DNA from 3 places in the Candidatus Neomicrothrix sp. genome. Region 3 is predicted to be linked to each of the others. Evidence: predicted binding sites of a transcription regulator. Region 3 holds the regulator's gene; each other region holds the start of a gene.
What was found. Region 3 encodes LexA, which represses DNA repair genes until DNA is damaged. Its sites were predicted from a motif close to CGAACNNNNGTTCG; they were not measured.
Positions count from the first base shown of each region.

Region 1: uvrA (excinuclease ABC subunit UvrA) is a predicted target of LexA. The motif match lies at 2,644-2,657, and genes of this name have one in related genera.
Region 2: PKD89_RS08830 (error-prone DNA polymerase) is a predicted target of LexA. The motif match lies at 3,988-4,001, and genes of this name have one in related genera.

Region 1 is NZ_DAOLGP010000034.1:17,617-28,247, forward strand. Features, by position in the region: gene aroC (chorismate synthase) at 81-1,181, opposite strand; gene PKD89_RS15780 (acyl-CoA dehydrogenase family protein) at 1,329-2,537, opposite strand; gene uvrA (excinuclease ABC subunit UvrA) at 2,688-5,543, shown strand; gene PKD89_RS15790 (sulfite exporter TauE/SafE family protein) at 5,571-6,338, opposite strand; gene nadA (quinolinate synthase NadA) at 6,532-7,635, shown strand; gene PKD89_RS15800 (alpha/beta fold hydrolase) at 7,663-8,502, shown strand; gene PKD89_RS15805 (cation:proton antiporter) at 8,568-10,514, shown strand; gene PKD89_RS15810 (DUF3151 family protein) at 10,566-10,631, shown strand, end outside.
Region 2 is NZ_DAOLGP010000012.1:20,855-31,485, reverse strand. Features, by position in the region: gene PKD89_RS08835 (acyl-CoA desaturase) at 1-88, opposite strand, end outside; gene PKD89_RS08830 (error-prone DNA polymerase) at 357-3,974, opposite strand; gene PKD89_RS08825 (potassium channel protein) at 4,080-5,066, opposite strand; gene PKD89_RS08820 (TrkH family potassium uptake protein) at 5,237-6,592, shown strand; gene PKD89_RS08815 (potassium channel family protein) at 6,585-7,310, shown strand; gene PKD89_RS08810 (PIG-L deacetylase family protein) at 7,366-8,100, shown strand; gene PKD89_RS08805 (VOC family protein) at 8,113-8,547, shown strand; gene PKD89_RS08800 (GlsB/YeaQ/YmgE family stress response membrane protein) at 8,600-8,854, shown strand; gene PKD89_RS08795 (globin) at 8,851-9,255, shown strand; gene PKD89_RS08790 (ABC1 kinase family protein) at 9,331-10,631, shown strand, end outside.
Region 3 is NZ_DAOLGP010000023.1:33,839-44,469, reverse strand. Features, by position in the region: gene PKD89_RS13020 (pyridoxal phosphate-dependent aminotransferase) at 1-783, shown strand, start outside; gene PKD89_RS13015 (hypothetical protein) at 842-1,498, shown strand; gene PKD89_RS13010 (hypothetical protein) at 1,495-2,298, shown strand; gene dapE (succinyl-diaminopimelate desuccinylase) at 2,291-3,394, shown strand; gene PKD89_RS13000 (tetrahydrodipicolinate N-succinyltransferase N-terminal domain-containing protein) at 3,504-4,577, shown strand; gene lexA (transcriptional repressor LexA) at 4,593-5,312, opposite strand; gene PKD89_RS12990 (LysM peptidoglycan-binding domain-containing protein) at 5,525-5,980, shown strand; gene nrdR (transcriptional regulator NrdR) at 6,026-6,502, shown strand; gene PKD89_RS12980 (dihydrofolate reductase family protein) at 6,513-7,256, opposite strand; gene PKD89_RS12975 (vitamin B12-dependent ribonucleotide reductase) at 7,784-10,498, shown strand; gene PKD89_RS12970 (CarD family transcriptional regulator) at 10,598-10,631, shown strand, end outside.

The DNA of each region.
Region 1 (10,631 bases), on a different contig from region 3:
GGCAAGGCCAGGTCGGGGGATGTCGACGGCCCGGCAAGGCAAGGCCGGGGCGGAGGAGGCGTCGGTGCGGCGATGCCAGGTTAGAGGACGTCGACGGCCCGCTGGGCCAGCCAGGCGTCGGCCAAGCACAGCAGCATGGCAGCTTCGACCAGCGGCACTGCGCGGGGGAGGACGCAAGGGTCGTGGCGGCCCTTGGCCGCCAGCTTGACCGCTTCGTTGCCTCGGTTGACCGTGTCCTGAACGCTTCCGATCGTGGCGGTCGGCTTGAAGGCCACCCGGCAGATCACCGGCGCCCCGTTGGAGATGCCCCCTTGGATGCCGCCGGAGCGGTTGGCGGCGACGTCGGGTCGGCCGTCGGCCCCCGGCACAAACGGATCGTTGTGGGTGCGGCCGGTCATCGTGGTGCCGGCAAAGCCCGAGCCCACCTCGAAGCCCTTGGCGGCAGGCAGCGACATGCACGCCGTCGCCAGCGTGGCGTCCAGCTTGTCGAACACCGGGTCGCCCAGCCCGGCGGGCACGCCCCGGGCGACGCACGTGACCGCTCCGCCCAGGCTGTCGCCGTCGCGTCGGGCTGCGTTGATCGCCGCTTCGATGCGGGCGGCCGCCTCCGGATCGGGACAGCGGGTGGGGCCGGCCTCGACGTCGGCCAGGGTGACCCGGTCCGGGTCGACCTCGGCGGTGATATCGCCGACGCTGCTCACCCAGCCGAGCACCTCGATGCCGGCGCCCTGGGCCAGCAGCTGGCGGGCGATCCCGGCGGCGGCCACCCGCCCGACCGTCTCGCGGGCCGAGGCCCGGCCGCCGCCGGACGCCGCCTGCACGCCGTACTTGGCGTCGTAGGTGTAATCGGCGTGGCTGGGGCGATAGACGTCGGACATGTGTCCGTAGGCGCCGGGTCGCTGGTCGGCGTTGCGCACCAGCATGGCGATCGGCGTCCCCAACGTGACTGCGTCCCCCTCCTCCTCCATGGCGACGCCGGAGAGAATCTCGACCCGATCGGCCTCTTGGCGTTGGGTCACCAGGCGACTCTGGCCGGGACGGCGTCGGTCGAGGTCGGCCTGCACGGCGGCGACGTCAAGCTCCAACCGGGGCGGGCACCCATCGACGATGCAGCCGACGCCGACGCCGTGGGACTCGCCGAAGGTGGTGACGCGGAACAACCGGCCGGAGGTACTGGACATGCCACCAGTATCGCCGCCGAGCGGACCCGTTCCGCACACCGGGCGTCAGACGGGTCGCACGCGACGATCAGCGGGTGAGTCCACCGCCCAGCCTGCCACCGTCGGCGTCTCGTCCCCGGCCGGGGAACGACGCACCGGCCAGAAACGCTAGGTGTACTTGCCCAGCTCGAGGCGGGCCACCATGGCCCGATGCACCTCGTCGGGGCCGTCGGCCAGGCGCAGCGCTCGGGCCATGCCCATCAGGTAGCTCAGCTCGGGGTCGGCGACGCCTTCGCCGCCGTGGATCTGGATGGCGGCATCCACCACCTGCTGAAGGACGTTGGGGGCCACCACCTTGATGGCCGAGATGCTGACGAGCGCGCCGAAGGTGCCCTGGGTGTCCAACTCCCATGCGGCCTTCATCGTCAACAACCGGGCCTGGTCGATCGCCATGCGACAGTTGGCGATGATGTCCCGGTTGCCCCCCAGGTTCATCAACGGCTTGCCGAAGGCGGTCCGAAGAACCGACCGCTCGCAGAGGCGCTGAAGCGCCCGTTCGGCCGCGCCGATCGCCCGCATGCAGTGATGGATGCGGCCGGGGCCGAGCCGTCCCTGGGCGATCTCGAAGCCCCGCCCAGGCCCGGCGATGATCGCTTCGGCCGGCAGCCGAACGTTGTCGAAGAGGATCTCGGCGTGTCCGTGCGGCTCCCCGAGGTCTCCGAAGACGGGCAGCATGCGCAGGATCCTCACGCCTGGGGAGTCGATCGGCACCAGCACCATCGAGTGCCGCTGATGCCGATCGGCGGACGGGTCGGTGACCCCCATGAAGATCAGGAACGCACAGCGCGGATCGCCCGCCCCGCTCGTCCACCACTTCTGGCCGTTGAGCACCACCTCGTCGCCCTCCAACTCGGCGGTGGCCGCCATGTTGGTGGCGTCGCTCGAGGCGACCGCCGGTTCGGTCATCGAAAAGCCCGAGCGGATCTCGCCATCGAGCAACGGCAGCAACCACTGTTCCTTCTGCAGGTCCGAGCCGTACTGCACCAGCACCTCGGCGTTACCGGTGTCGGGGGCTGCGCAGTTGAACACCTCGGGGGCGAGGAAGCTGCGCCCGGTCAGCTCGGCGACGGGTGCGTAGTCGCGGTTGTTGAGGCCCGCCCCGTGGGTCTCGTCGGGGAGAAACAGGTTCCACAGGCCCAACTCCTTGGCCTGTCCCTTCAGTTCCTCGACGATCGGCGGCACCCGCCACTGACGCCAATCGTCGCTCCCCGACAGCTGATCCCGGTAGGTGGCCTCGTTGGGCACGATTCGCTCGCGTACGAAGCGCTCCACCTGCTCCATGACGATCTGGGCCCGTTCGGAGTGCTCAAAGTCCATGATGGCCAGGGTAGGGCCCGGGATCGGTCGGCGCTCCGGCTTGGTCGATGTCTTCTCCGACGTTGAGCCCGAGATCGGCCCCCGAGCTTGGGCCGGCACCCTGTGGCGAACAGGTGTTCCCCGACTGGGGGTCGGTAGTAGTGTTGTCCCGTGGCTGAAACGATTCGGATCCGGGGTGCCCGGGAACACAACCTAAAGAACGTCGACTTGGAGCTGCCCCGCGACAAGCTGGTCGTGTTCACCGGTCTGTCCGGATCGGGCAAGTCGTCGCTGGCCTTCGACACGATCTACGCCGAGGGGCAGCGCCGCTACGTCGAGTCACTGTCGGCCTACGCCCGCCAGTTCCTGGGCCAGATGGACAAGCCCGACGTCGACTTCATCGAGGGCCTGTCGCCGGCGATCTCGATCGACCAGAAGTCGGCATCGCGCAACCCGCGATCGACGGTCGGCACGGTCACCGAGGTGTACGACTACCTCCGGTTGCTGTTCGCCCGCGTTGGCGTTCCCCACGATCCGGAGACCGGCGAGGAGCTGGTGCGCCAGACGCCCCAGCAGATCGTCGACCGGGTGCTCCGTCTTGAGGAGGGCGCCCGCTTTCAGGTGCTGGCGCCGGTGGTGCGCGGCCGCAAGGGCACCTACGAGCAGCTGTTCGCCGACCTCTCGAAGGAGGGATTCGTCCGGGTGCGCGTCGACGGCGAGATCCGTGAACTGGCCGAGCTGGTGGCGCTCGGGGCCGACAACGGCCTGGCCCGCTATGAGATCCACCACATCGACGTCGTCGTCGACCGCCTGGTGTTACGCGAGGGCATCGACCGCCGGCTGACCGACTCGATGGAGACAGCGCTGCGCCTCGGCGAGGGCGTCGCCCAGATCGAGCTGGTGCCCAAGGAGGGCGAGCCGGAGACGCTGACCTTCTCCGAAAAGCTGTCCCGCCCGTCCGACGGCAAGAGCTTCGAGGAGCTGTCGCCCCGCAACTTCTCGTTCAACTCGCCCTACGGCGCCTGCGAGCACTGCGACGGCCTGGGCACGACCTTCGAGGTCGACGCCGATCTGGTGGTGCCCGATCCCGAGCTGACGGTGGCCAAGGGGGCGATCGCCCCGTGGGCGTCGGGTCACGCCAAGTTCTTTCACCGGTTGCTCGAGGCGGTGGGCGAGGAGCGAGGCATCAACCTCAACACCCCGTGGGAGGACCTGCCCGCCAAGGACCGCAAAACGCTGCTGCACGGCACGAGCAAGAAGGTGAGCGTCCGGTTCCAGAACCGCTACGGCCGCACCCGTAGCTACCAGGCCAACTTCGAGGGGGCCATTCCCTACCTGCGTCGCCGCCACAGCGAGGCGGACAGCGACTGGGCCCGCGAGCAGGCCGAGAGCTACATGCGCCAGGTGGCCTGTTCGCACTGCGGCGGTGCCCGGCTGAACCCGCTGGCGTTGGCGGTGACGATCGACGGCCTCAACGTGCACGACCTGTCGTCGATGTCGATCTCCGATGCGGCCGACCGGCTGGTCGCCATGAAGCTGGACGACCGCCAGCTGCTGATCGCCGAGCGGGTGCTGAAGGAGATCAACGCCCGCCTGCGCTTTTTGGTCGACGTCGGCCTCGACTACCTCAACCTGCACCGCGGAGCGGCCACCCTGTCGGGTGGCGAGGCTCAGCGCATCCGCCTGGCCAGCCAGATCGGCTCCGGCCTGGTGGGCGTGCTGTACGTGCTCGACGAGCCGTCGATCGGCCTGCACCAGCGCGACAACCACCGGCTGATCGAAACGCTCGAGCGCCTGCGCGGTCTGGGCAACTCGGTGATCGTCGTCGAACACGACGAGGACACGATCCGGGCCGCGGACTACGTGGTCGACGTCGGCCCCGGCGCGGGCGAGCACGGCGGCGAGGTGGTGTACGCCGGTCCGGTCAAGGGCCTGTTGAAGTCCAAGAAGAGCCTGACCGGGCAGTACCTGTCCCAGAAGTTGTCGATCGAAGTGCCCGACCGGCGCCGCGCCCCGGGCGATCGTTGGTTGCGCATCGTCGGCGCCCGCGAGCACAACCTGAAGAACCTCACCGTCGGCATCCCGCTCAGCTCGTTCGTCTGCGTCACCGGCGTGTCGGGCTCGGGTAAGTCCAGCCTGATCAACGACATCCTGATGCGCTCGCTGATGCAGCACGTGTACAACTCCAAGGTGGCGCCGGGCCTGCACCGCAAGGTGGAGGGCCTGCAATATGTCGACAAGGTGATCGACATCGACCAGTCGCCGATCGGGCGGACCCCACGCTCCAACCCGGCCACCTACTCGGGCGTGTTCGACCACATCCGCAAGCTGTTTGCCCGAACCCCGGAGGCCAAGGTGCGCGGCTACCTGCCCGGTCGGTTCAGCTTCAACGTCAAGGGCGGCCGCTGCGAGGCCTGCTCGGGCGACGGCACGCTGAAGATCGAGATGCACTTCCTGCCCGACGTGTACGTGCCATGCGAGGTGTGCGGCGGCGCCCGCTACAACCGCGACACCCTCGAGGTGCGCTACAAGGGCAAGAACATCGCCGAGGTGCTCAACCTGCCGATCGATGAGGCGCTCGAGTTCTTCCGGGCGCAGCCGGTGATCTCCCGTCACCTGGAGACGCTGGTCGACGTCGGCCTCGGGTACGTGCGCCTCGGTCAGCCGGCCACCACGCTGTCGGGCGGCGAGGCCCAGCGGGTGAAGCTTGCCGCCGAGCTGGCCAAGCGGTCGACCGGCAACACGGTGTACCTGCTCGACGAGCCGACCACCGGCCTGCACTTCGAGGACACCCGGCGCCTGCTGATCGTGTTGAAGCGCCTGGTCGAGGCGGGCAACTCGGTGGTCGTCATCGAGCACAACCTGGACGTGATCAAGTCGGCCGACTGGCTGATCGACCTGGGCCCCGAGGGCGGCGACGGCGGCGGCACCCTCATCGCCGAGGGCACCCCCGAGCAGGTGGCGAAGGTGGCCGAGAGCTACACCGGCGCCTACCTGGCCCCGATGCTGGGCCTCGAACCTGCCTGATCGCCTGCGGCGATCTGGATCACCGGGCTACAGGACGCCCAACAACTTGAGCGCTGAGGCGCCGAGGACCGCGGGGATGGCGGCGCGCACCAGTTTGCCGTCGTAGTAGGCCGATACGCGGGCGCCGATGATGACGCCCGGGAGGCTGCCGATGATGAGTGAGCCGGTGATCGCTGCGGACACGTTGCCGATGCCGAGGTGGGCGATGGCTGCGGCGCCGACGAGCGGGACGGCTTGGACCAGGTCGGTGCCGACCAGTTCGGACCGGCGGAGCTTGGGGTACAGCAGGGTGAGCACGGCGATCATCAGCGAGCCGGAGCCGACCGACGTGAGCCCGACGACGGTGCCTCCGACCAGCCCGAGGGCTGCGGTGGGCCATGGTCGCACCGGGGTGGGTGGGCCGTCGTGGTCGGAGACCGGGTTGCGGGCCCGCCACACCATGACCGTGGCTGCGGCCAGGAGTGTGATCCCGAGCATGGTCTGCACGAGGGAGTCGCCCTGAGTGCCGACCGCTTGGAGGAGGGCGACGCCCAACAGGGCGCCGGGGACCGATCCGAGCGCCAGCCACCTGACCAGGTCCCAGCGGACCGTGCCCGCCCGAGCGTGGATGGCCCCGCCGAAGGGTTTGACCGCCAGGGAGGTCACCAGGTCGGACCCGACCGCAGCGGTGGGGCTGACGCCGAACAGCAGCACGAGCATCGGCGTCAGCAGGGCACCGCCACCCATGCCGGTCAGGCCCATCGTGAAACCGCCGGCCAGGCCACCGATCACCAGGCCAGGATCGATCCAACTCACGAGTCCGCCAGCACAGGGCGTCATGTTACGCCTTAACCCGACCAGTTAGGTCAAGTATCGGTATCGGCGACGGGTGCGATCCGGTTCGATCGGATCGCCGGTGGCGGAGATCGGGGAGGGGAGGCCCGGACGCGTCGTATGATGCGACAGCGGGATCTTCGACCCCCCCCGAGCCCCGCCGGAGGTCAGTCTGATGTTGCGACTTCAAGGTCGGCTCGGCGCCCGCTACACCGATGCCACACCCGACGAGCTCGATGAACGCATCGCCACGGCCAAGGCCGCCCTGGGTGAACGGCTGTTCATCCTCGGGCACCATTACCAGCGCGACGAGATCATTCGCTGGGCAGACGCCCGCGGTGACAGCTTCAAGCTGGCCAAGTTGGCCCAGGCCCGCCCCGAGGCCACCTACATCGTGTTCTGCGGGGTGCACTTCATGGCCGAGGCGGCCGACGTACTCACCTCCCCCGAGCAACGGGTGATCCTGCCCGACCTCAACGCCGGCTGTTCGATGGCCGACATGGCCGATCTCGAATCGGTCGAGGACGCCTGGGACGAGCTGGCGGCGGTCACCGACATCGCCAAGATCGTGCCGATCACCTACATGAACTCCTCGGCGGCGTTGAAGTCCTTCGTCGGCAGCAACGGCGGCGCGGTGTGCACCAGCTCGAACGCCCGGGCGGTCCTCGACTGGGCCTTCGCCAAGGGAGAGGGCACGAAGGTGCTGTTCTTCCCCGACCAGCACCTGGGCCGCAACACCGGCTTTGACATGGGCTACGACGAGTCCGACATGGAGGTGTGGGACCCTCGCCGGCAGCTGGGCGGTCTGAAGGAGGCCGAGGTGAAGGAGGCCACCTTCCTGCTGTGGAAGGGCCATTGCACCGTGCACCAGCGGTTCCGTCCCGCCCACATCGAGGATTTCCGTGCCGAGCACCCCGACGGCATCGTCGTCGTGCACCCCGAGTGCGCCCACGACGTGGTGGAGCTGGCCGACGTCGTCGGCTCGACCGAAGTGATCCTGCGCACGGTCACCGAGGAGGCTGCGCCCGGCTCGGTGATCGGGGTCGGTACCGAGGTGCACATGGTGCAACGCATGGCCACCGAAAACCCCGACCGCACGATCGTGTCGCTCGACCCGCTGGTCTGCCCCTGCTCGACCATGTTCCGCATCGATGCGCCCCACCTGTGCTGGGTGCTGGAAAACCTGGTCGAGGGCAACGTGGTCAACGAGATCCGCGTTGATGACGACACCGCCGAGTGGGCTCGGGTGGCGCTGCAGCGCATGCTCGACATCGTCTGAAGCGCAGGCCCGATCCGGTGAGCGACGATGTCTGAGGAGCCCGATGTGAACGACCAGCCCAACGCCACCTGGCCGCTGTCCTACGACGAGGCCGGGCGGGGTGGCGAACCGCTGATGCTCGTGCACGGGTTCACCGGCGGTCGGGCCGACTTTTCCGAGTGGATCGATCCGCTGGCCGCCATGGGCCGCCACGTCGTCGTGCCCGACCTGCGAGGTCACGGCACCAGCGGTGGACCGGCCGGTGCCGACCGCTACGGCCTCGATGCCTTCGCCGCCGACGTCCTCGGGCTGGCCGACCTGCTCGGCTGGAACCGCTTTGGGCTGCTCGGCCACTCGATGGGCGGCATGGTGGCCCAGCGGATGGCGATCGGGGCTCAGGATCGGCTGACCAGCCTGGTGCTGATGGACACCCACCATGGGGCGGTCGGCGGCATGGATCCCGGCCTGGTCGATCTGGCGATCGAGGTGGCGCTCACCGAGGGCATGGAGGCGCTGGCGACTGCCATGGATCAGCTGGGCGGGTCCCCGCTCGAGACCGAACCGGCCCGACGCCTGCGCCTTGAGCGCCCGGACATTGCGGCGATCGACCGGGCGAAGCTGGTTGCCAGCCATCCGGACATGTACGCCTCGATGGCCCGCCAGCTGATCGGTGCCACCGACCGACTCGACCAGCTGACCGCCGTGTCGGTCCCGACGCTGGTGATCGTCGGCGAGCACGACCTGCCCTTCCTCCCCGCCAGCCGGGCGATGGCCGCCGCCATCCCCGGGGCGCGGCTGGTCGAGGTGGCAAACGCCGGCCATTCGCCCCAGCGGGAGGCACCCGACGCCTGGTGGCGGGCGCTGTCGGAGTTTCTGAACGGCTCCTAGAGCGCCGGGGTCGGCTGGGCGAAAAGGGCGCCGACACACCCCGGTGGCTAGCCTCGCAGGCTTCCATGCAGGCCATCTCTACCCCCCTCGTCGAACCGGCGCTCGTTCTCGCGCTCCTGTTTGTGTTGGTGCTCGTCGCTCCGCTGGCCGCCCGTGCGGTCCGGATGCCGTCGATCATCGGGTTGATCGTCGCCGGCATCGTGATCGGGCCGTCGGCGCTCGGCCTGCTCGAGCGGGAGGGCACCGTCGAGGTGTTGGGCAACGCCGGTCTGCTGTATCTGATGTTTCAGGCCGGCCTGGAGCTTGACCTGGAGGAGTTTCGGGAGCGGCGCACCCAGGCGCTCACGTTCGGTGCGCTGACGTTTGCCATCCCCTTCGGCGTCGCCATCCCCGTCAACCTGGCCCTCGGGTTTACGACGACCGCCGCCATCCTGCTGGCGCTCAGCTGGGCGCCCCACACCCTGCTGGCCTACCCGGTGGTTCAGCGGCTCGGGCTGACCAAGGCCCGCTCGGTGGCCATCACCGTCGGGGCCACCATCGTCACCGACACGGCCGCACTGATGACGCTCGAGATCCTGATCGAATCGCACGAAGGCCGGCTGAGCCCCGGGTTTGTCTTGAAGCTGATCCCCACCGCCGGCGCGGTCGTGGCGTTCATCGTCGCCGGACTTCCGTGGCTGGGCCGACAGTTCTTTGCCAGCGTCGGCCAGGACCGTTCGGTTCGTTTCCTGTTCATCATGGCAGCGATGTTTCTCTCGGCCGGACTTGCCGAACTGGCCGGACTCGAGCCGATCATCGGGGCGTTCCTGGCCGGTTTGTCGCTCAATCGGCTGGTCTCCGAAGGGTCCGAGCTGAGCAATCGCATCGAGTTCTTCGGCTCGGCGTTCTTTATCCCGGTCTTCCTGATCTCGGTCGGCATGCTCGTCAACCTCGGCGTGGTGGTGAGCGATCCCAGCATCCTCGTGCGGGCCGGCGTCTTCTCGTTGGTGGCGGTCGGCACCAAGGTGATCGCCGCCTTCATCGCTGGAAAGATATTTGGATACAGCGGCACGGAGATCGGGGTGATGGCCTCCCTGTCGACGGCGCGCGCCGCCGCCACGCTGGCCGCTGCCTTCGTCGGGTTGAGCGTCGGCCTGATCTCGGAGATCACCGTCAACACCGTCGTGCTCGTCATCCTGGTGACCAGCCTGGTGTCGTCGCTGCTCGCAACCCGCTTCGGCACGCAGTTGCCCCCGCCGGAAGAGCGGCGCCGGGCCCCGGCCGAGAAGGTGCTGGTGCCGATCGGCGACCCCGAACGCTCCGGAGCCCTGCTGCGGCTGGCCGGCATGCTGGCTGCGCCGGACACCGGCACGGTCGTGCCGGTGTCGGTGCTCGACCTCGAGGCCACCCAGGCCGAGGTGACCGCTAGGCGCAACGAGCTGGCCGAGGCCGAACGGTTGGTGTTGGGGGAGGGGGCCGAAGCCACCTCGGTGGTCCGCCTCGACCTCACCCCGTCGACCGGCATGCTGCACGCCTCGGTCGAGCAGGCGGCCACGTCGCTGCTCGTCGGCTGGAAGGGCTTCGCCAACCGCAACGGATCGGCATTCGGACAACGCGTCGATGCCCTGCTGGCCGCCAGCCCGGTACCGGTGATCGTCGCCCGGCTGGGCCCGGCGGAGAACTGCAAGCGCGTTGTGCTCGCCGTCTCCGACCACGACCTGACGCCCGCCGGCGGACCGGGCATGGACCTGGCCGTGTTGATCGCCCGCCGTCTGGCGAAGGCCCACCGGGCCGAACTTCACATCCTGGTGCCACGCGAGCAGGTGACGCACGAGCGCCTGGGTCTCGAGAACGACCAGGGAACGCTCAAGGTGGAACGCCGCCGCTTGGCGGCGGCACTGCGCGACCTGACGACGCCCGGCGACATGGTGGTGGTCACCCAGCCGCGGGTCGAGCCGGGCCTCGGTGGCGAGGTGCCGCGCCTGGCGCGTGCCCTGGTCGACCGGTCGCTGCTGGTGATCGCACCCCGTTAGGGCCGTCGCCTCCGGGCCCGCAACCAGCGTGGTCACGGTAGGGTCCCGGTCATGGCCAACGAACGCCCTGTCGGACTCTCGACCGGTGGTCCACCCGAGACCGTGATGCCCACGCCG
Region 2 (10,631 bases), on a different contig from region 3:
GCGGCGTCAGGTGGACGAGAAAGAACGGGATGGACGATCTCACCTGGACGCGCTCGTCAGGAAGTCGGCCATGGGTGGCGATGGTCACGGGGGCCTCGGCAGGTTGGGGCGGGTTCGCCGGAGCACTACGGCGGGACAGCGCAGGAGCGGGGGATTGCTGAACAGAGCGGTGGTTGCTGAACAGGTGAGGATACCACCAGCATCAGGCGATTTGCGTTGGACAGCCGTCACATAACGGCGGAACACCAATGTTCCCATGCCGTCTTCGATCAGCGCCGTCACCACTTCATGGATGGTGGTGCCGTTTGGGTGCACGATCGTTCGCCGAAACCCGGGCCGTCCGAAGCTTGCGCCGTTCATCGAAAGTCACGAGACCTCAGCCCGCCGCGGCTGCCGCTGCCGCCGCGCCGCTGAGGCCCTCGGCCTGCGTCCGCTCCGACGGGCACCGGCAGGGGGTCGAAGCGTTCGGCGGCCACCGCCACCACGTCGTCAACCGTGCGCTCCAGACGGCCGGTCACCACCAGGGCAGGTGCGTCGCGGGCCAGGCGCCGGTACCGCACCCAGCAGCCCGGCGAGCACACGACGTTGACCAGCCCGGTTTCGTCCTCCAGGTTCAAAAAGATCGTCCCGCCGGCGGTCTGGGGCCGCTGGCGATGGGTGACGATGCCACCGACCGACACCTTGGTGCCGTCCGGCGACGACAACAGCGCCTGAGCGGTCGAGATGCCGAGAGCGTCGAGGCGGTGGCGGACAAACCGGGTGGGGTGCCCATCGGCCGACACGCCGGTGGCCCACAGGTCGGCCTGTGCCTCCTCCCACTCGGCCATGCCCGGCAACCGAGGCGCCTCGGCGCCGGTGACGATGCCCTCCAACCGGTCGGGCGAGCCCTGGGCGGCCGCCCCCACCGACCACAGCGCCGCCCGCCGCCCCAACGGTTGTCCGCTGCGATGGGGATCGGCGAAGCCCCCGAGCGCTCCCGCGGTGGCCAGCGCTTCGAGCTGTTGGCGGCTCAGCCCCGCCCGGCGGGCCAGGTCCTCCACCGAGGCGTAGGGCCGTTCGGCGACCACTTGAGCGGCGGCATCCTCACCCAGGTGGCGCACGCTGGCCAGCCCCAACCGCACCCGGGGCTGGGGCCGATCGCGGTTCCAGCGGTAGCGACGATCGGGCGGCGGCGCCCCACCCCCGTCGACCAAACCGGTCCCGGCGGCGCCGTCGATGTCGGGACCGATGTCGGGACCGATGTCGATGTCAATGTCGATGTCAGGGACATGGGGGATCAACCGGCTGCCGGAGGTGCCCCCTGGCCACCACAGCGTGCTCATGACCCCCGAGGTGGCCACGTCGGGGGCATCGACCTCCACCCGGTGGCGCCGGGCGTCCTGCACCAGCGAGTGGGGCGACCAGAAGCCCATCGGCTGGGCATCGAGCAGCCCGGCCAGAAACGCCGCCGGTTCGTGGTACTTCAACCAGGCGGAGGCGTACACCAGGTAGGCAAAGCTCACCGAGTGGCTCTCGGGGAAGCCGTAGTTGGAGAAGGCGGCCAGCTTCGACCACAGCTCCTCACGGGTGGCTTCGTCCAGCCCGTTGGCGGCGGTGCCCTCATCGAAGCGGCGGGCCAGGACGGCCATGGCCTTGGCCGACCGCTTGGACGCCATCGCCTGGCGCAACTGGTCGGCCTCGGTCGGGGTGAAGCCGGCCACGTCGATCGCCAGCTGCATCAGCTGCTCCTGAAACAGCGGCACGCCCAGGGTCTTCTTCAGTGCCGGCTCGCACAGCGGGTGCAGGTAGGTCACCGGCTCCTCCCCCCGGCGGCGTCGCAGGTAGGGGTGCACCGAGCCGCCCTGGATCGGGCCGGGCCGGATCAGCGCCACCTCGACGACCAGGTCGAAGAAGCAGCGGGGCTGCAGCCGGGGCAGGGTGGCCATCTGGGCCCGGGACTCCACCTGGAACACCCCGACCGAGTCGCCCTGGCACAACATGTCATAGACGTCGTCGTCCTGGGGCAGGGCCGCCAGGTCGATCGTCTCGCCCCGGGTGGCCGTGATGTGGTCGACCGTGGCGTGCAGGGCGGTCAGCATGCCCAGCCCCAGAAGGTCGAACTTCACCAGCCCGGCCGCCGCGCAGTCGTCCTTGTCCCACTGCAGCACCGAGCGGTTCTCCATGCGGCCCCACTCGGTGGGGCACACCTCGACCACCGGCCGGTCGCACATCACCATGCCGCCCGAGTGGATGCCCAGGTGCCGGGGCGCGCCCTGCAGCTGCCCGGCCAGGTCGATGACCGCGTCCGGGGCGCTGATGCCCTCGGGACGACCCTCCCCCGGCTTGGGCAACGGCCCCCACCGGCCCAGCTCCTTGGCCCAGGCGTCCTGTTGGCCCACCGAGTAGCCCAGCGCCTTGGCCGCGTCGCGCAGCGCCGAGCGGCCACGGTAGGTGATCACGTTGGCCACCTGGGCGGCGTGGCTGCGGCCGTGGCGCTCGTAGACGTACTGGATCACCTCCTCCCGGCGACCCGACTCGATGTCGAGGTCGATGTCGGGCGGCCCGTCGCGCTCGGGCGACAGGAAGCGCTCGAACAGCAGCCCCAGGCGCACGGCGTCGGCCTTGGTGACCCCGAGGGCGAAGCAGGCCGCCGAGTTGGCCGCCGAGCCCCGGCCCTGGCAGTAGATGTCGTTGCGGCGACAGAACGCGACGATGTCCCACACGACGAGGAAGTAGCCGGGAAACCCCAGCTGCTCGATCACCCCCAGCTCGTGGTCGATCTGGGCCCAGGCCCCCGGCGCGGTCTCGGCCCGGCGTGTGCCGTAGCGCACGACGGCACCGTCCTCGACCAGGCTTCGCAGGTAGGCCATCTCGCTGACCGGGGTGCCGTCGGGGCCGGGCGGGCACGGGTACGGCGGCAGCGACGGTGCGACCAACGACAAGTCGAACGCGCACTCCCGGCCCAGCGCCGACGCGGCCTGCACCACCCCGGGATAGCGGGCGAAGCGGGCGAGCTGCTCGGCCCCCGAGCGCAGGTGGGCGCCACCGTTGGCGGGCAGAAAGCCGTCGCTGTGATCCAGGCTGGAGCGGGCGCGGATCGCCGCCATCGCCCCGGCCAGGCGGCGGGCGGCCGGGGTGGCGTAGTGGACGTTGTTGGTCGCCAACGGCCGCACCCCCGCCGAGGCGGCCAGGCGCACCAGGGCATCGTTGCGGGCCGAGTCAAGCGGGTCGCCGTGATCCCACAGCTCGGCGAACACCGAGTCGGACCCGAACGCCGCTGTGAGCGCCCGCAGCTCCCGGGCGGCCGCCCGCGGCCCGTCGGCGACCAGCGCCGCCGGCACGGTGCCCTTACGGCACCCGGTGAGGGCGGCCCAGTGCCCGCGGGCCCGTCCGGCCGCCTCGGCCAACTCGGCAAAGCTCAGCCGTGGCCGGCCCTTCTCCCCCGCCATCTGGGCGGTCGACAGCAGCGTGCCCAGCCGGGCGTATCCCTCGGGGTCGCGTGCCAGGATCACCAGGTGGCGGGCCGCCGGGTCGTGGCTGGTGCCCTCACCGGCGCGCGGTTCGGCCGCCCCGATCGACACCTCGGCGCCGAACACGGTGGGCAGCCCGGCCTCCCGGGCCGCCTCGGCGAAGCGCACCACGCCGTAGAAGCCGTTGTGGTCGGTCAGCGCCAGCGCGTCCAACTCGAGCGCCACCGCCTCGTCGACCAGCTCCTCCGGCGAGGATGCCCCGTCGAGAAAGCTGAAGTGCGAGTGGGCGTGCAGCTCGGCATATGCGGTACCGGGGCGGCGCCTGCCAGCGCCCCCCGGACGCGGGCGACCCCGGACTCCCCCACGTTGACGAGGCTCGTGATCGTCGCCTCGCGTCGCTGGTTTGTCCGGGTCGACACCGGGTGGGGAGGGACCCCGTTGCGTGGCGCGGCCGGGCGATCCAGAGACCGCCGAAAGCTGGGCTTCCAGCTCCGACCACGACTTCGCCGGGTTTCTCCATCCCACGGAGCCACCTTATCGAACGCCTGTTCGTTTTCAAGCGGCGAAGGTCGCCACCGGCCGTCACGCCCCAAGCTGCATCAGACCGCTGCGCCCGCGGGCCGCCGCCGATCAGGGCGCTACGAAGACGATGAGGGACTGCAGCTCCTCCTGGGTGCCGATGGCGATGATCACCTCGCCCTTGGAGATCACCTCGTCGGGCGAGGGGTTGGTCTCGAAGCTGCCGTCGCGGCGACGCAACGCCAGCACCAACGCGCCGGTTTCGTCGCGCAGGTGGGTGTCGCGCAGCGTCTTGCCGACGAGCGGCGACCCCTCAACCACCGCCACCTCCTCCAAGCGAAATTCGAGCGACTTTTCGTGCATGACGACGTCGACGAACTCGGCCACGTGGGGGTGTAGCACGAAGGCCGCCATGCGCACGCCGCCGATGCTCTGCGGGTTGACCACCCGATCAGCGCCGGCCCGCATCAGCTTCTCGCCGCTGTCCCGGCTGCGGGCGCGGCTCACGATGAACAGGTCGGGGTTGAGCGACCGGGCGCTGAGGGTGATGAAGGAATTTTCGGCGTCGCCATCGACCGCCGCCACCAACGCCGCAGCGCGGTCGATGCCGGCCTGGCGCAGCACCTCGTCGGTCGTGGCGTCGCCGATCACCACGCGATGCTCGACACCGTTCACCTTGTCGGGTTCGATCTCGACGATCACCAGTTCCTGTTTGGTCTCGGCGATCTCCTCGGCGATGGCATGGCCGACAAGGCCCCAACCGCACACGATCACGTGGCCGCTCACCGAAGCGATCGACTGGTTCATACGTCGTCTCCCTAGCAACTCGTTGACTCGGCCTTCGATGACACCCTCGACGATCACGCTGAAGGCGTACAGCGCTGAGGAGACCCCCACCAGGATCAGCACGACGGTAAAGGCGACACCCAGCCGCGACAGCGGCTCCACCTCGCCGAAGCCCACCGTCGACACCGTCATGACCGTCATATACACCGCGTCGAGCGGGCTGAAGCCCAGGAACAGGTAGCCGACGATGCCGAACGCCAACACGCCGAACAGGGCGATCATCGCTCCCGCCAGACGCCGCCCTTGCCCCATCGCCCGACACACTACGGGCGGATCCGCTCCGGTACGCGAAGTGTGCCGCTCTCGCGTCGTGAGGAGCGCGAGAGCGGCACACTTCGCGGTGCTCCCACTTGGTCAGCATGCGTTTGCGCCGTTCGCACCCGGCACCTCTCGGCCGGGCCGACAGCCTCTACGCTGTTGGGGTGGCCGACCGATCGTTGCTCTGGGACGGCCCGCTGAGGCGTTGGCACCCCACACAGGTGGTCGTCGTCGGGTTCATCGCCGTCATCCTCACCGGCGCAGCCTTGTTGCACCTGCCGATAGCCACAGACGGGGTCGAACACAGCTTCCTCGATCGGCTCTTTACCGCAACCTCGGCGGGCACCGTTACCGGCCTTCAGGTGGTCGACACCGCCACCGGCTGGACCCATTTCGGGCAGGCCGTGATCATGGTGCTCGCCCAGATCGGCGGGTTCGGGCTGATGGCGTTCTCGTCGGTGGTCGCCGTCGCACTGGCCGGCAAGCTGGAACTGCGCCACCGCCTGGCCACCCAGGCCGAGGTGAACCTCGCCGGCGGAGCCGACTTCAAGGCGGTGATCCTCGGGGTGTTCCGCTGGTCGATGGGCATCGAGGCGACGGTGGCGGTGGCGCTGTTCGGCGGCTTCGTCATCATCCACGGCGAGCCGCTGGGACGGGCGGCATGGCTGGGGCTGTTCCATGCGGTCACCTCGTTCAACAACGCCGGGTTCGCCCTGTTCAGTGACAACCTGGCCGGCTTCGTCGACGATCCGTGGACCTCCGGGGTGATCGCCACGTCGATCGTGCTCGGCGGCATCGGCTTCCCGGTGTTGATGGAGCTGCGTCGCCTCTACCGCCGCCCCCGACGCTGGTCGCTGCACACCAAGATCACCCTCGTCGCCACAGCGCTGCTCATCGCCGGCGGAGCGCTGGCCGTGCTCGTCATCGAGTGGTCCAACCCGAACACCCTCGGGCCGATGGGCATCGCCGACAAGGCGATCGCCGGTCTCTTCCAGGGCATTACCCCCCGCACCGCCGGATTCAACACGATCGACTACGGCGCCATGCGCGAGTCGTCGATCGTGGTCACCATCGTGTTGATGTTCATCGGCGGGGGCAGTGCCTCCACCGCAAGCGGCATCAAGGTGACCACCTTCGCCGTCCTGGCGTGGGTGATCTGGGCCGAGCTGCGCGGTGACCGTGAGGTGGACTCGTTTCGGCGCCGCATCCCGGCGGTCGCCCAGCGTCAGGCCCTCACCGTGGCGCTCAGCGGGGTGGCCCTGGTCACGGTCTCTACGATGGCGCTCGTGACCTTCGACCGCATCCCCCTGGGCGACGGCCTGTTCGAGGCCACCAGCGCGTTCGGCACGGTCGGGTTGACCACCGGGATCACCCCGACGCTGAGCGCTGCCTCCCGCGTGGTGCTGATCGTCATGATGTTCATCGGGCGCGTCGGGCCCGCCACCCTGGGCGCCGCCCTCGTGTTGCGGGAAAACACCCGGCGCTACCGCTATCCCGAGGAGCGACCCCTCATTGGCTGAGACCGTCCCGTCCCATCCCACGTCTCCCGCCTTCGCCGGGCCGCCCCGAAGCGCCGAGCGCCTGCGCCGCAGCGACACGGTGCTGGTCATCGGCCTGGGCCGATTTGGATCGGCACTCGCCACCTCGCTCGAGGACATGGGCCACGATGTGCTCGGCGTGGACCTCGACCCAGGCCTGGTCGCCGACCACGCCAACGCGCTCAGCCAGGTGATGGAGGCGGACACCACCCGGCTGGACACGCTGCGCCAGATCGGCGCCGAAGACGTCGGGGCGGCGGTGGTGGCGATCGGCACCGACATCGAGGCATCGATCCTCACCACCGCCGCCCTCGTCGACCTGGGCGTGACCCCGATCTGGGCCAAGGCGCTCACCGAACCCCATGCCCGCATCCTCGAGCGCATCGGCGCCAGCGAGGTGGTTTTCCCCGAGCGGGACATGGGCGTGCGGGTGGCCCACCAGGTCACCGGCCGCATGATCGACTGGTTCCAGCTCGACGACGGCTTTGCCCTGGTCGAGACGCGGGCCCCGACGTCGATGATCGGCCAGACCCTTCAGGAGAGCCAGGCGCGGCGACGTTTCGGCGTCACCGTCGTCAGCATCAAGCCGGTCGGCTCGGCGTTCACCTACGCCACCGCCGACACGGTGATCGGCCAGGGTGACGTGCTGCTGGTCGCTGCCGACACCAAGGCGGCCGAGGAGTTCACCAAGCAACGGTGACCAACGTCTGACATGCTCGACGCCGGGGCGATCCGCCCTGCGTAAGGAGGCACCCTTGGCTACCGACGATTCAGAAGGCCAACCGCAGCTGGACCCGCTACCCGAGGACTGGGACCGGGCCTTGGCGATCGTGGCCCACCCCGACGACATGGAGTACGGCGCCGCCGCGGCCGTCGCCCGCTGGACCGCTGCCGAAAAGTCGGTGGCCTACGTGCTGGTCACCCGCGGCGAGGCCGGCATCTCGACGCTGGCTCCCGAGCAGTGTGCGCCGCTGCGGGCCGAGGAGCAGCGCCGCAGCTGCGCTGCGGTCGGCGTCACCGAGCTGTCGTTTCTCGACCACCCCGATGGCCTGGTCGAGGCCGGCCTCGAGCTGCGCGCCGACCTGGCCGGAGCGATCCGGGCCCATCGGCCCGAGGTGATCGTGTCGATCAACTACCGCGACACCTGGGGTATGCCCGGCTGGAACCACGCCGATCACCGCCACGTCGGCGTGGCGCTGTTGGATGCGGTCCGCGACGCCGCCAACCCGTGGGTGTTCACCGACCGTGGCCAACCCTGGGAGGGCGCGCGATTCGTGGCCTTCGGCGGCTCCCCCCAGGCCACCCATTGGGTTGACACCACCGCCAGCCACGCCGCGGGCATGGCCTCGCTGGCCGAGCACCGGGCCTACCTCGACCACGTCGACGCCACCCCCGGCGCCACCGAGGCCTGGCTGACCGGGATGGCCGCCGACCAGGGCGCCCGCTTCGGCGTCGACTACGCCACCGTGTTCGAATTGGTGCCCCTCTAGCCTGGGCCGACGATGACCACCACCTTGGGCCAGATCAACCTGTTCGTCGCCGACATGACCGCCACGGTGGCGTTCTACCGACTTCTCGAGCTCGATGTGGCCGACCCGTACGACTGGCCGGAGGGCTCCGGCGCGCAACACGTCGACGTGCACTTCGGGGGCGACTTCTACATCGCCTTCGACAACCACGCGATGGCCCGGATCTGGAACCCGCAGTTCGACCCGGACCGCGGCGGCGGCAACGCCGTCATCGGCCTCATGGTCGCCGGGCGGGCCGACGTCGACCGCCTGTACGACCAGGCCCGGGCCGCCGGGTACGAGGTTGGGGTGGCGCCCTACGACGCGTTCTTCGGGTCCCGCTACGCCATCGTCTTCGACCCGGACGGCAACCAGGTGGGCATCAAGTCGCCCATCGAGGCCGACCGGAAATACGTCCCAGAGCTCTGAGGGTCGCCTGCGGTGATGCCGCGGCCGACGCCCGCGTGGCACATTGGGGGCCATGGGACTTCTCAGTTGGATCATCTTCGGCCTGATCGCCGGTGCCATCGCCAGGCTGCTCGTGCCCTCGGGGAGGGGCGGACGCGACCTGGGTTGCATCGGCACGGTGTTGCTGGGCGTGATCGGCTCGCTGATCGGCGGAACGGTGGCCAGCCTCATCGACGGCGAAGGCATCGACTTTGCCGCCAGCGGGCTGATCGGCTCGGTGCTGGGTGCGTGCGGACTGCTCGTCCTCGTCCGGGTGCTCAGCCGATGAGCCTCGACATCGGGTCGGGCGCCCCTCCCGCACCGCTCTACGAGCGGGTCGGAGGTCACGACTTCTTCGAGCGGCTGGTCGACGAGTTTTACGACCGGGTCGAGGCGGACGCAGAGCTGCTGTCGCACTACCCCGACGTCGACGACCTTCAGGGCGCCCGCGACCGGCTGCGCATGTTTCTCGAGCAGTTCTGGGGCGGGCCCACCACCTACGCCGAGCAGCGCGGCCACCCCCGCCTGCGCATGCGCCATGCGCCGTACCGGATCGACGTCACGGCCCGCAACCAGTGGCTGGCCGCAATGGCCGGCGCCATCGACGTGCTCGAGGTGGCCGAGCCCGAGCGCGGCGAGCTGATCGCCTACTTCGCGTCGGCCGCCGACCACCTGGTCAACGCCCGCTAAGCCGTTGCTGGAGGGCACCCGGGCGCCACTGCGAACGATGGTTTGAGCCACGATCTCCGTCGGTACGATCTCGACATGCCCCACCCAGCCCCCGAGCACGCCGCCGGCCGGTCCAGCTCGCCCGTCGCCCCGACCCTGCGCGATGCATCAGCCCTCAGCGATGCCTCCACGTCGCACGATGACGCAGGCCCAAGCGACACCGATGCTGCGATGATCGACACGATCATCCCGTCGACGCCCAGGTCGGCCGCACGCGCCGTCACCGCCGACGAGTTGGCGGCCGCCGATGCGGTGGCCCTTGAGACGCCCTACCTGTTCGGCCGACGGCTGCCGGACACCACCCGGGCCGAGCGGGGCCGCCGCGCGGTGACGATGAGCGCGGTGGTCGCCCACCGCTTCGGGCCGGTCATGACCCACAGCATGCGCCACCGGCGTCTCAGCACCGACGACTGGGTGCCGGCGCTCCGCAGGACGTTCGAGGATCTGGGCACAACGTTCCTCAAGTTCGGCCAGCTGGTCGGCTCGGCGCCCGGCATTTTCGGCGACGATGTGGCCGACGAGTTCCGCAGCTGCCTCGACACCGGACCGCCGGTGCCCTTCGACGAGGTGAAGCGCCTCATCGAGGACGAACTGGGTCGCTCCTTGGAGGACGCCTACGCCCACTTCGACCCCAACCCGATCGGCCGGGCCTCGATCGCCGTCGTTCACCGGGCAACCACTCACGACGGGGCCGAGGTGGCGGTCAAGGTGCTGCGACCCGACGTCGAGCGGCGGGTCGCCGTCGACCTCGACCTGTTGCAGCCGCTGCTCGCCAAGGTGGTCGAGGCCACCGGCGAACAGGCCGCCGTGTCGATGCTCCAGCAGTTCGACGGGTTCCGTCAGCAGCTGGGCGAGGAGCTCGACCTGCGCAACGAGGCCCGGGCCATGGTCCACTTCAACCGCCTGCTCGGCCTGGTCGACCTGCCCAAGGTGACCGTGCCCGAGGTGTACCCGGAGCTGTCCAACCGGGGCGTGCTCACGATGGAGTTCATCGAGGGCGTGCCGGTGGACGACCTGGCGACGATCGACGGCTACGGCGCCGACGCGCCGATCGTCGTCCAGCAGGTGGTGCAGGCCTTCCTTTTGACCGCCCTTCGCTGGGGCACCTTTCACGGCGATGTGCACGCCGGCAACCTGTTGTTCCGCCCCGACGGCCGCATCGGGGTGATCGACTGGGGCATCGTCGGCCGGCTGGACGCCGACACCCACCTGTTGTTCAGGAGGATGATCGAGGCTGCGCTGGGCGACGACACCGCCTGGGCCGACATCGCGGCGATCTTCATGCGCCACTACGGCGAAGCGATCGAGGCCGCCCTCAACCTGGACGACGACGGGCT
Region 3 (10,631 bases):
GAGCTGGCCGGCTGCCGGGTGGTGCGGGTGCCGATGACCGATCGCTTCACGCTCGATCTGGCTGGGGTCGATGCCGACGATGCCGCCCGTTCCAGGCTGCTGTGGGTGAACTCGCCCGGCAACCCGGCCGGCGGACTCGACGATCTGGAGGCGGCTGCGGCCTGGGGGCGCGAGCGGGGCATCGTCGTGTGCTCCGACGAGTGCTACGTCGAGTACACGTGGAGCGGAGCGCCGGTCGGCGAGGTGGGGCTGCCGGCCTCGACGATGCTCTCCTCGGGAACGAGTGGCGTGTTGGCGCTCCACTCGCTCTCCAAGCGATCAAACCTGGCCGGGGGGAGGATCGGGTTCTACGCCGGCGACGCCGCCCTCATCGCCGAGCTGGGGGAGCGGCGCCGGGAACTGGGGTTGGTGGTGCCCGGGCCCATGCAGGCTGCCGGAGCGACGGCCTGGAGCGACCAGCAACACGTGACCGAGCAGCGCGAGCGATATCTTCGACGCCTCGAACGCCTGGCGGAGGCGGCCGTGTCGGCCGGGTGCTTCGATGTTCGCCTGCCGGAGGGCGGGTTTTACCTGTGGCTGGACGTTGGCGATGACGACCGTGCGGCGGTTGCGACCCTCGCCGGGGCGGGCGTCCTGGTGCAGCCGGGCTCGATCTACGGGGCGGCCGGAGCAGGCCGGGTCCGCCTGGCCGCCGTACGCCCCGACGCCGAGATCGATGAGGCCGCCCGGCGTCTGGAGGCACTGCGTGGGGTCCTCGCCGGCGGCGCCGGTTGGCGGCGGTGAACGCTCCAGGCATGCTCGTGCACCCACCCGACGGGTTGGGGCTGCGATGATGGGGGCGATGACGTCGTCGGCAACCTCGCGCCCTCACCTGCCCGGCGCCTCGACGCGCCCCCAGTCGGTGAGACCATCGGTGATCTGGGCCTATCTGGGGGCTGCGATGGCGGTGGTCGGGGTGATTCTTGCCGTCAGCTTGGTCGCCATCGGATTTCTCTCCGACGGTGGTCCCGAAGAGGTGGGACGAACAGATTTCCCCGGTCAGGTGTCCTTCACATCCCCGTCCCGGGACAAGCCGTTTGCCATCTACCTCGAGCGCTCCACCCTGTCCGGGGACCCAGGGGTCCCGGGGTATTTGACACCGATCGTCACCCGAGGCGATGGCGAGGTTCCGGTCGATACCGATGCCAAGATCGATCGCCATGCCGGTGTGTCGACCGAGATGATCCCGATCGGCTCGTTTGTCGCCGTCGGAGGTGACTACACGGTGACGGTCGACCCGGACGGTTCCTCGGCCGGTGACGATGTTGCCATCGTCGTCGCCGATCCCGATGTGGCGTCGACCGGCACCGCCCTCATGATCTGGGGGGCGGCAGTTGGCGCCGGATTGTTCGTGGTCGGCATGGGAGTGGCGGTCGGCGTCGGGCGAGCACGCGACCGGGCGCGGGTGAGGGCACTGGTCGAGGGTCGCGCCGGTACCGAGTCCGGCGGAACTCCGTGAGTCCTCAGGAGGGAGCGGTACAGACGGCCGACGAGGTGGCTCAGTCCAAGGCAATGCGCTGGGCGATGGGGTTGTTGTTCGCAGCCGGCGTGTCGGTGATGGTCGGGTTTCTCGCCACCCAGTTGCTGACCGGCCGGTCGATGGAGCGTCTCGGCCCGTCGAGCGATGCCGTGGTCCGTGAACGGGTTCCCTCCAGCGAGAAGGTGCGCATCGAACAACCGGGCACCTACGACGTGTTCTACGAGCAGGCAGCGCCGTCGACGGGGGTGCCCGGATCCCTCGACGTCACCGTCCGTTCGGATCGGGGCGAGCTGGGCTTGGACACGCCGGATCCGGTGCTGAGCACGATCATCGACGATCGCAGCTACGTGGCCTTTCACACCGTGAGGATCCCGCGCGCCGGCACGTACACCCTCGACGTGGCGGTCAAGGGAGGCGAGCCGGCGGGATCCCTTTTCGAGGACGACCGCGTCGTCCTCGATCGGGCCGACCGGGAGGCCGATGCCTTGTGGATGTTGCTGGGTCTCGCACCGGCGGCGGCCGGGTTGGTTTTGGCGGCCTGCTTCGGGGTCGCCTCGGTGTGGGTCCGGGCGCGGAGTGCCCGGGCCGGCCGGGCGGACGGACGAGGACCTTCGGGCGGGTCGGCATTCCCCGGCCGCTGGGGCCCGCCAACCGATCACGCCTTCCGCGATCCGCCGCCGCCGCCGGAATTCCCCCGGGCAGGGCCCCCGGCTGGCCCCGATGCCGGCGACCAACCGCCGACCGAAGGTGAGCCTCCGGTCGCCGACGACCGTGCCTGAGCTCACGACCGACCTGCTCTCGGCGACCAGCCGGTTGATGGGGGTGCGGTCGGAGAGCTTCGACGAGCGTGCACTGGCCGATCTCGTCGAGGCTGACCTGTCTGCGCTGGTGAGCGCTCGAGGGGAGACCTTTACGGTGGACCGGGTTGGGGACAACGTCGTGGCCCGGACCCACCTCGGCCGTTCCGCCCGATTGATCCTGGCTGGGCACCTCGACACGGTTCCCGCCAACGACAATTCGATTCCGCGACTGGACGGCGATGTGCTGTGGGGGCTGGGCTCGGCCGACATGAAGGGCGGCCTGGCCGTCATGTTGGACCTGGCCTGCGCCATCGCTGAACCGGCGGTCGACGTCACCTGGGTGTTCTATGCCCGAGAGGAGGTGGCGACCGCCCATTCGGGGCTGCTCGAGCTGGAGCGCCTTCGACCCGACCTGCTCGGCGGAGACGTCGCCCTCCTGGGGGAGCCGACCGATGGTGCGCTGGAGGCGGGCTGCCAGGGGTCGGTGCGCGTGCAGGTTGCGCTCAGGGGTGTCCGGGCCCACACCGCTCGGGCATGGATGGGGCAGAACGCCATCCATCGAGCGGGCGAGCTTTTGTTGCGGTTGAACGACTGGCGGCCTCGGCGACCGACGATCGATGGCTGCACCTACCATGAGGCCCTCCAGGCGGTGGCCATCGAGGGCGGCGTGGCCGGCAACGTGGTGCCAGATGCGGTCACGCTCACCGTCGTCCACCGCTTCGCCCCGGACCGCGGCCTCGACGAGGCGGAGGCCTGGCTGCGGGGCTGGCTGGCCCCTTCGTTGTCCGACGGTGATGCGATCACGGTGGTTGACCGGTCGCGAGCTGCCCCTCCAGGGCTCGGGCACCCGCTGCTCGCTCGGCTGATCGAGCGTCATCACCTGGAGACCAGAGCCAAGCTCGGATGGACCGACGCCGCCTTCTTTGCTGAGCGCGGTATCCCTGCGGCCAACTTCGGGCCCGGGGACCCGGTCGTTGCCCACACCGCCGACGAACGGCTTGAGCGAGCGAGCATCGATCGGGTCTGGGCGGTGCTCGGGGACCTCTTGGTGAACGGCGTCGTCGACGTTCCGTAGCCATGTCCCTTCCCACCTTTTACCGGTTCTGCGGGGCGACCCTATGATGCGGGGCCCGTAGGGTTGACCGGCAACGGCGACGATCCTCGATCCCCTGGGAGCGCATTTGATGTCAGCCACCCCACCCGCCGCCTTCGGCATCGGCACGGCCACCTTCTCGGTGCAGGGTGACGGCACCAAGGTTCTCGACACCTATTTTCAGGTGGTCAACGTCGCAGCTCACGGCGACGTCGCCGAGGTGTTGGCCCGTCACGCCGGCCACGAAGGTGGCCCCGGTACGGTGACCTTCTCGCCAAACCGGTTGGCCGACGTGGTCATGCAGTTGCAGGCGACCGCCCAGGATGCCGAAGCCAACCGGCGTTGCTTGGCGGCCCTTCGGGAGAGTCGCTTTGCGGAGAATCAGGGGCTCGGCACCCGTTTCGAGGTCGTCGTCACCTTCATCGAGGACCTCGACGCGCCGCCGATCGATGCTCACGACGCCTACCTCCGGCTTCACCTGTTGTCGCATCGAGTGAAGCGGCCGCACAGCATCAACCTGGACGGCATCTTCGGGCTGCTGTCCACCGTGGCATGGACCAGCCACGGGCCAGCCGATCCGGACACTCTGGCCGAGGTCCGCAGCCGTCATCGCACCGAGGGTCGTCAGCTCACCGTGCACTCGGTCGACAAGTTCCCACGGATGGTCGATTACGTGGTGCCGTCGGGGGTTCGCATCGCAGACGCCTCGAGAGTCCGGCTGGGCGCCTATCTGGGTGAGGGCACCACCGTCATGCACGAGGGCTTCGTCAACTTCAATGCCGGCACGCTCGGGTCGGCGATGATCGAGGGCCGCATCAGTGCCGGCGTCGTTCTCGGGGACCAGACCGACCTGGGCGGCGGGGCCTCGGTGATGGGCACCCTCTCCGGCGGTGGCAACGAGGTGATCAGCATCGGCCAGCGCTGTCTGGTGGGTGCCAACGGTGGCTGCGGCATCTCGCTCGGCGACGACTGCGTCATCGAAGCAGGGCTGTATCTCACCGCCGGCACCCCGGTGACGATGGCCGACGGGTCGGTTCGCAAGGCCCGAGACCTGTCCGGGGGCTCGCAGATGCTGTTTCGGCGCAATGGTAAAACCGGGGCCGTGGAGATGGTGCCCAGGGTGCCCGACTGGGGTGGGTTGAACCCCGACCTCCACGCCAACTGAGCCGCCCGGAAGCGGTCAGAGCTTGCGGAGCACGGTAACCACCCGACCGAAGATCACGACCTCCCCGGGCGGATAGCACAGGGGCTCCATCGTCGAGTTGGCGGGCGTGAGGGTGGTGCCCTCCGACGAGTGTGTGGTCAGCGTTTTGACCGTCGCCTCTTCACCCGGGATGCCGGCGACGACAATCTCGCCGCGATCGGCGGTCGACTGCTGACGAGCGACCACATAGTCGCCGCTGAAAATACCGACATCGATCATCGAATCCCCGCGAACGGTCAGCATGAACAACTCACCGTCGCCGGTGAGGTCCTGGGGGAGCGGGAGTAGCTCTTCGATCTGCTCTTGGGCGATGACGCCAGTGCCGGCTGCAACCGAGCCGACCAGGGGCACGTGGCGTACCGGCCGCCGTTCGGCGACGTCGGCCTTGCCGTCGGTGTGCACCTCGATCGCTCGCGGTTTGGTTGAGTCCCGGGTGAGGTAGCCCAGGCGTTGAAGCGTGGCGAGGTGGGAGTGGACTGTGGAGGGCGAGGTCAGGCCAACTGCGGTGCCGATCTCCCGCACCGACGGGGGATACCCACGGGCGTTGACCGAGTCGATCACGCAGTCGAGCACCTCACGCTGGCGTGCGGTCAGCGGATCGGGGCTCTCGCCGGTCGGCTGTGCCTTCGAGAGCCGAGATTTCCGGGTCTGAGGCTTGGGGTGCTGTGACTGGGGGGGCTGTGACTTGGCGGCCATGGTCGCTCCTCGATGGATCTGTTGACCGAGGTGGTCGAACGAGCGTTCCCCAGTGTAACCGGGGTCACCTACGAGTGCAAGAACACCCGTTCGACGAACGCGAGTGCGATCGGTCCTTGACAGTCGAACGTCCGTTCCCCAAACTGAGCGAACACTCGTTCGGAAACTCGCCGGCGAGCTTCACTGTCACACCCGATCAGGACACTTGCGACATGGTTGCGCTACAGACATCAGATTCCAATCCTCGAACCGAGCCGATCGAGCGGGCGACGCGCCTGCGAGTGGTCGACTCAGAGCGATGGTCGGCGGCCCACCCGGCGGTTCGAGCCCGTCGAGGCGAGCTCGCTCCGACGGCCCCGGTGCGCCCGTCGGTGCGCCGCAGCCGATGGGTCTACCTCCGTCGACGGGCGGTGGCTGCGTTGGTGCTGCTGGCGCTGATGTGGGCGGCGATCGCGGTCGTGACGGAGATGGTTGGTGGCGGGTCGGGCTCGGCCGGCGCCGCCGAGGACGTTCGCACCCACGTGGTCGTGCCCGGCGACACCTGGTGGTCGCTGGCCGGCGAACTGGATCGTCCGGGTGACATTCGAGACGCTGTGGACTCGATCATCGAACTCAACGGATCAGAGGATTTGCGAGCGGGACAGCGTGTGGTGCTCCCACTCGGATAGGCGGTGTCGTGCGCCCTGGGCGTCAGGGCGTTACCGTGCCCGCTCGTGCGATGTCCGATTTGTAGCGAACTGGAAGACCGGGTGGTGGACTCCCGATCTGTCGATGATGGTGCCGGTATTCGCCGTCGTCGCCAGTGCGCTGGCTGCGGCGCCCGCTTCACCACCTTCGAGCGGGTCGAGGAAGCCCCGTTGGTGGTCCGCAAGAGTGACGGCACCAAGCAGCCCTTCGACCGAACCAAGATCGAGGCAGGGGTGTTGTCGGCTGCCAAGGGCCGGCCGGTGTCACTGGCCGACGCCACGGCTCTGGCGGTGGCGATCGAAGAGGGCCTGGCCGGGCAGGGCGGCGAGACGTCGACCGCCGAGGTGGGGCGGCTCGTCCTGGAACAACTCGCCGAGCTCGACGAGGTCACGTACCTGCGCTTCGCCAGCGTGTACAAGGCGTTTCAAGGCCTGGGCGACTTCCAGGCCGAGCTGGGTCGGCTGTCGAAGGTGCCGAGCAGTAACGGCGCCGACCCGGGGTAGGCCTTGCCGGCTAGACCGGCCGGAGGTAACGGAGGAACAGGTCGTCTTCGGCCGCCCAGGCCCGGGCCATCGTCCAGCGATCAGGGTCCAGGTCCGGTCGATCCAACAACGCCAGGCCCGCGCCGACCAGGCGCGGGGCGAGCGTCAGGCAGAGTTCATCGAGCGACTGCGATGCCAACAGCGCTCCGAGCAGTCCGGGGCCACCTTCGGTCAGAATCATCGGTGCGCCGGAGCGGGCAAGCGTTTCGGTGGCCTCCTCGGCGGCGCTGCGAACGCCCGCAAGCGGCTCGACGGCAACGCCGATGGCGGTGAGGGCGCGCCGATCGGCTTCAGGCGTGGAGGACCCGGTGAGCACGTGCAAACGTTCCGGCGCGTCGAACAGGCCCGTGTCGTCAGGCAGCTCGAGGCTTCCGGACAGCACTGCCAAGGTGGGCAGCGGGGTCCGTCCGGACTCGCGTCGGGCCTCCTGGAGCCCGGCGGACAACCGAATCGGTCCGTAACGCTCGACGCGGACGGTTTTTGCCCCGACCAGGATGACGTCGGCGAGCGCACGTATCGCCTGGAACATCGCTCGGTCGAGGGGGCCACCCAGTCGCCCGGAGCGACCGTTCAGGGCAGCCCGACCGTCGAGCGTCGACACCATGTTGGCCATGACCCAGGGCGAATTCTCGGCGCTCGGCCGAGGCTCCCGATCGAGCAGTCGAAAGAGTTCGACGGCGGTCGAGTGGGATTCGATAGTTCGCACCTCGGGCATGTGAGCACCCTACCGGCCCGAGATTTTCTTCGGCCGGTGGGCGCCCGTCTGTCCACCGGCCACCAAACGTGCATCCACAGCGCTGTGGATTGGAGCTGCGGGCTTGCTGGTCCGCCTCCTTGCGGCTCTGGCCCTGCGATCTCGCGGATGGTTCGCCACCGTCTCGTCTTCGACACCGGCGGTTGCCAGGAACCCTTGTCCACAGCGTGTTTGGAGCGTTGTGGACAAGGCGCACGGTGCCGATGGGTCGACGACGAGATCTGGGCTCGACAGACCCGGTGGGGCGGTCTCTATGGTGGTCGAAACGAACGTTGCATGGGCGGTCGGACGGTGGTGGCTGGCAAGTCGACTGTGGTCGACGACACCTGGGACGAGGAAGGATCGGCACCGGCACCGACGATGAGTCGGGTGCCGGAATGATTTTTCGGGAGCCCCCCCTTCCGCCCATGCAACGGCTCGCTCACCACGGGCCGAGCCCGTCGATCGACCACCCCCCCCAATCCCGTCCACAAGGTCGAGGAGTAGCCATGACACTGGCCCCAGTTGCGCCCTCCGTCGGAATCCGCAGGCACCACACGGCGCCCGGCGACGATGGATACCAGGACATCTCCTGGTCTCGCCGGACCGCACGCATCACCGACTACCGCACTGGCGAGGCGGCCTTCGAGCAGGCCGACGTCGAGTTTCCCGAGTCGTGGTCGCAGAACGCCACCAACATCGTCGCTCAGAAGTACTTCCGGGGCACGCAGGGCAGCCCCGAGCGGGAGACCTCGCTTCGTCAGGTGATCGACCGCGTCGTGTCGACCATCGCCTCCTGGGGTCTCGCTGACGGCTACTTCGCCGACGAGGCCGAGCGGGCCACGTTTGCCGCCGAGCTCACCTGGCTGCTCGTGCACCAGCGGGTGGCGTTCAACTCGCCGGTGTGGTTCAACATCGGCGTGGCCGGCGCTCCAAAGCAGGCATCGGCCTGCTTCATCCTGTCGGTGGACGACACGATGGACTCGATCCTCAACTGGTATCGGGAGGAGGGGGTCATCTTTAAGGGTGGTTCGGGAGCCGGCGTCAACCTCTCGGGAATCCGTTCGTCCTACGAGCGGCTTTCCAGTGGCGGCACGCCGTCGGGTCCCGTGTCGTTCATGCGGGGCGCCGATGCCTCGGCGGGCACGATCAAGTCTGGTGGGACCACCCGACGGGCGGCCAAGATGGTTGTTCTCGACGTCGATCATCCCGACGTCGAGGACTTCATCTGGTGCAAGGCCACCGAGGAACGCAAGGCACGCGTGCTGGCCGAGGCCGGCTTTGACATGGATCTCGATGGGGCCGACTCCCACTCGGTCCAGTACCAGAACGCCAACAACTCGGTCCGTCTCTCCGACGAGTTCATGGAGGCGGTCGAGGGCAATGCGGACTACGAGCTGCGGGCGGTGGCCACCGGCGAGACCCTGCGCACCGTGCCGGCTCGCCGCCTCTTGCGCCAGATTGCCGAGGCGGCCTGGGAATGTGCCGACCCGGGTGTGCAGTTCAGCTCGACGATCAACCGGTGGCACACCTCGGCCGCTACCGGCCCGATCAACGCCTCCAACCCGTGCAGCGAGTACCTGCACCTCGACAACTCGGCCTGCAACCTGGCCAGCCTCAATCTGTTGTCGTTCCTCGACGATGACGACGGCTTCGACCTGGACGAGTTCGCTCACGCCGTCAACATCACGTTGCTGGCCCAGGAGATCCTGGTCGGCAACGCCGACTACCCGACCGAGGCAATCGGCGAGACCACCCGTCGCTTTCGCCAACTCGGCCTGGGCTACGCCAACCTCGGCGCGCTGCTGATGGCGCTCGGGCTTCCCTACGACTCCGATGCCGGGCGTGCGTGGGCGGGCTCGATTACCGCCTTGATGACCGGTGCCGCCTATCGCACGTCGGCCCGGGTGGCCGAGCGCATGGGCCCGTACGCCGGCTTTGAGGACAACCGAGCCGACCAGCTTCGGGTGTTGCACCAACACCGTGATGCCCTCGCCGGGCTCTCGACGTTGGCGTCGTCCCAGGCGATCAACGCCGCCGCAGCGGAGGCGTGGGACGAGGCGATCGAGACCGGTGAGCGGGTGGGGGTGCGCAACGCCCAGGTGTCGGTGCTCGCGCCGACCGGCACGATCAGCTTCATGATGGATTGCGACACGACCGGAATCGAGCCGGACCTCGGGCTGGTGAAGACCAAGAAGCTGGTCGGAGGCGGCACGATGGCCATCGTCAACCAGACGGTGCCGCGGGCGCTCAGGCGCCTGGGTTACGCCCAGGACGAGATCGAGGCGATCGTGGCCTACATCGCCGAAGAGCGCACAGCGGTGGGCGCACCGGGCCTGAAGGCCTCCGATATCGATGTCTTCGCCTGTGCCATGGGGCTACCGACGATTGGTGCGATGGGGCACCTGCGGATGATGTCGGCGGTTCAGCCGTTTCTGTCCGGCGGTATCTCCAAGACGGTCAACCTGGCCGAGGAGACCACGGTCGACGAGCTCGAATCCCTCCTGATCGAGTCGTGGAAGCTCGGCATCAAGGCGGTGGCGGTGTACCGCGACAACTGCAAGGTGGGCCAACCGCTGTCCGCCGGCAAGGACCCGGTAGCGGCGGCCCCAGCGGAGCCGGTTGTCTTCCGGGGCACGAAGGAGAAGCTGCCCCGCTCTCGCCGGTCGCGCACCTTCGAGTTTCGGGTGGCGGATTGCAAGGGGTACGCGACCGTGGGGGAGTACGAGGACGGGCGCCCCGGTGAACTGTTCGTGCGGGTCTCCAAGCAGGGTTCGACGTTGGCCGGGATCATGGACGCCTTTGCCATCTCGGTGTCCCATGGCCTGCAGTACGGCGTTCCGCTGTCCTCCTACGTTCGCGGCCTGACCGGCATGCGCTTCGAGCCCGCCGGCATGACCGACGATCCCGAGATTCGCATCGCCAACAGCCTGATGGACTACCTGTTCCGCCGGTTGGCCCTCGATTATCTCGATCCGGACGAGCGGGCCGGGCTGGGTATCTTCTCGGTCGCCGAGCGGCTTCAGCCCACGCTGCCCGGCGTCGAGGAGCTGTCGGTGGAGACGGTCACCGGCCAGGACCTCGACCCGATGGCCACGCCGACCTCGGCGTCCTCCGCCCAGGACTCGCACGCGCCGCTGTGCATGCAGTGCGGGGTGCGAATGGTGCGCTCCGGGTCGTGCCACGCCTGTCCGGAATGCGGCGGCACCTCCGGTTGCAGCTGAGGCCGACTGGGCGAACGCCTCAGAATCGTGCGAGACTGACACGTTCATTTTCGGGGCCGAGCGCAGTGTCGGCCCACCCCGTTTTCGACAGAGGTGTCTGTGGCGTTTGACGTTGGTGACCGAGTGGTCTATC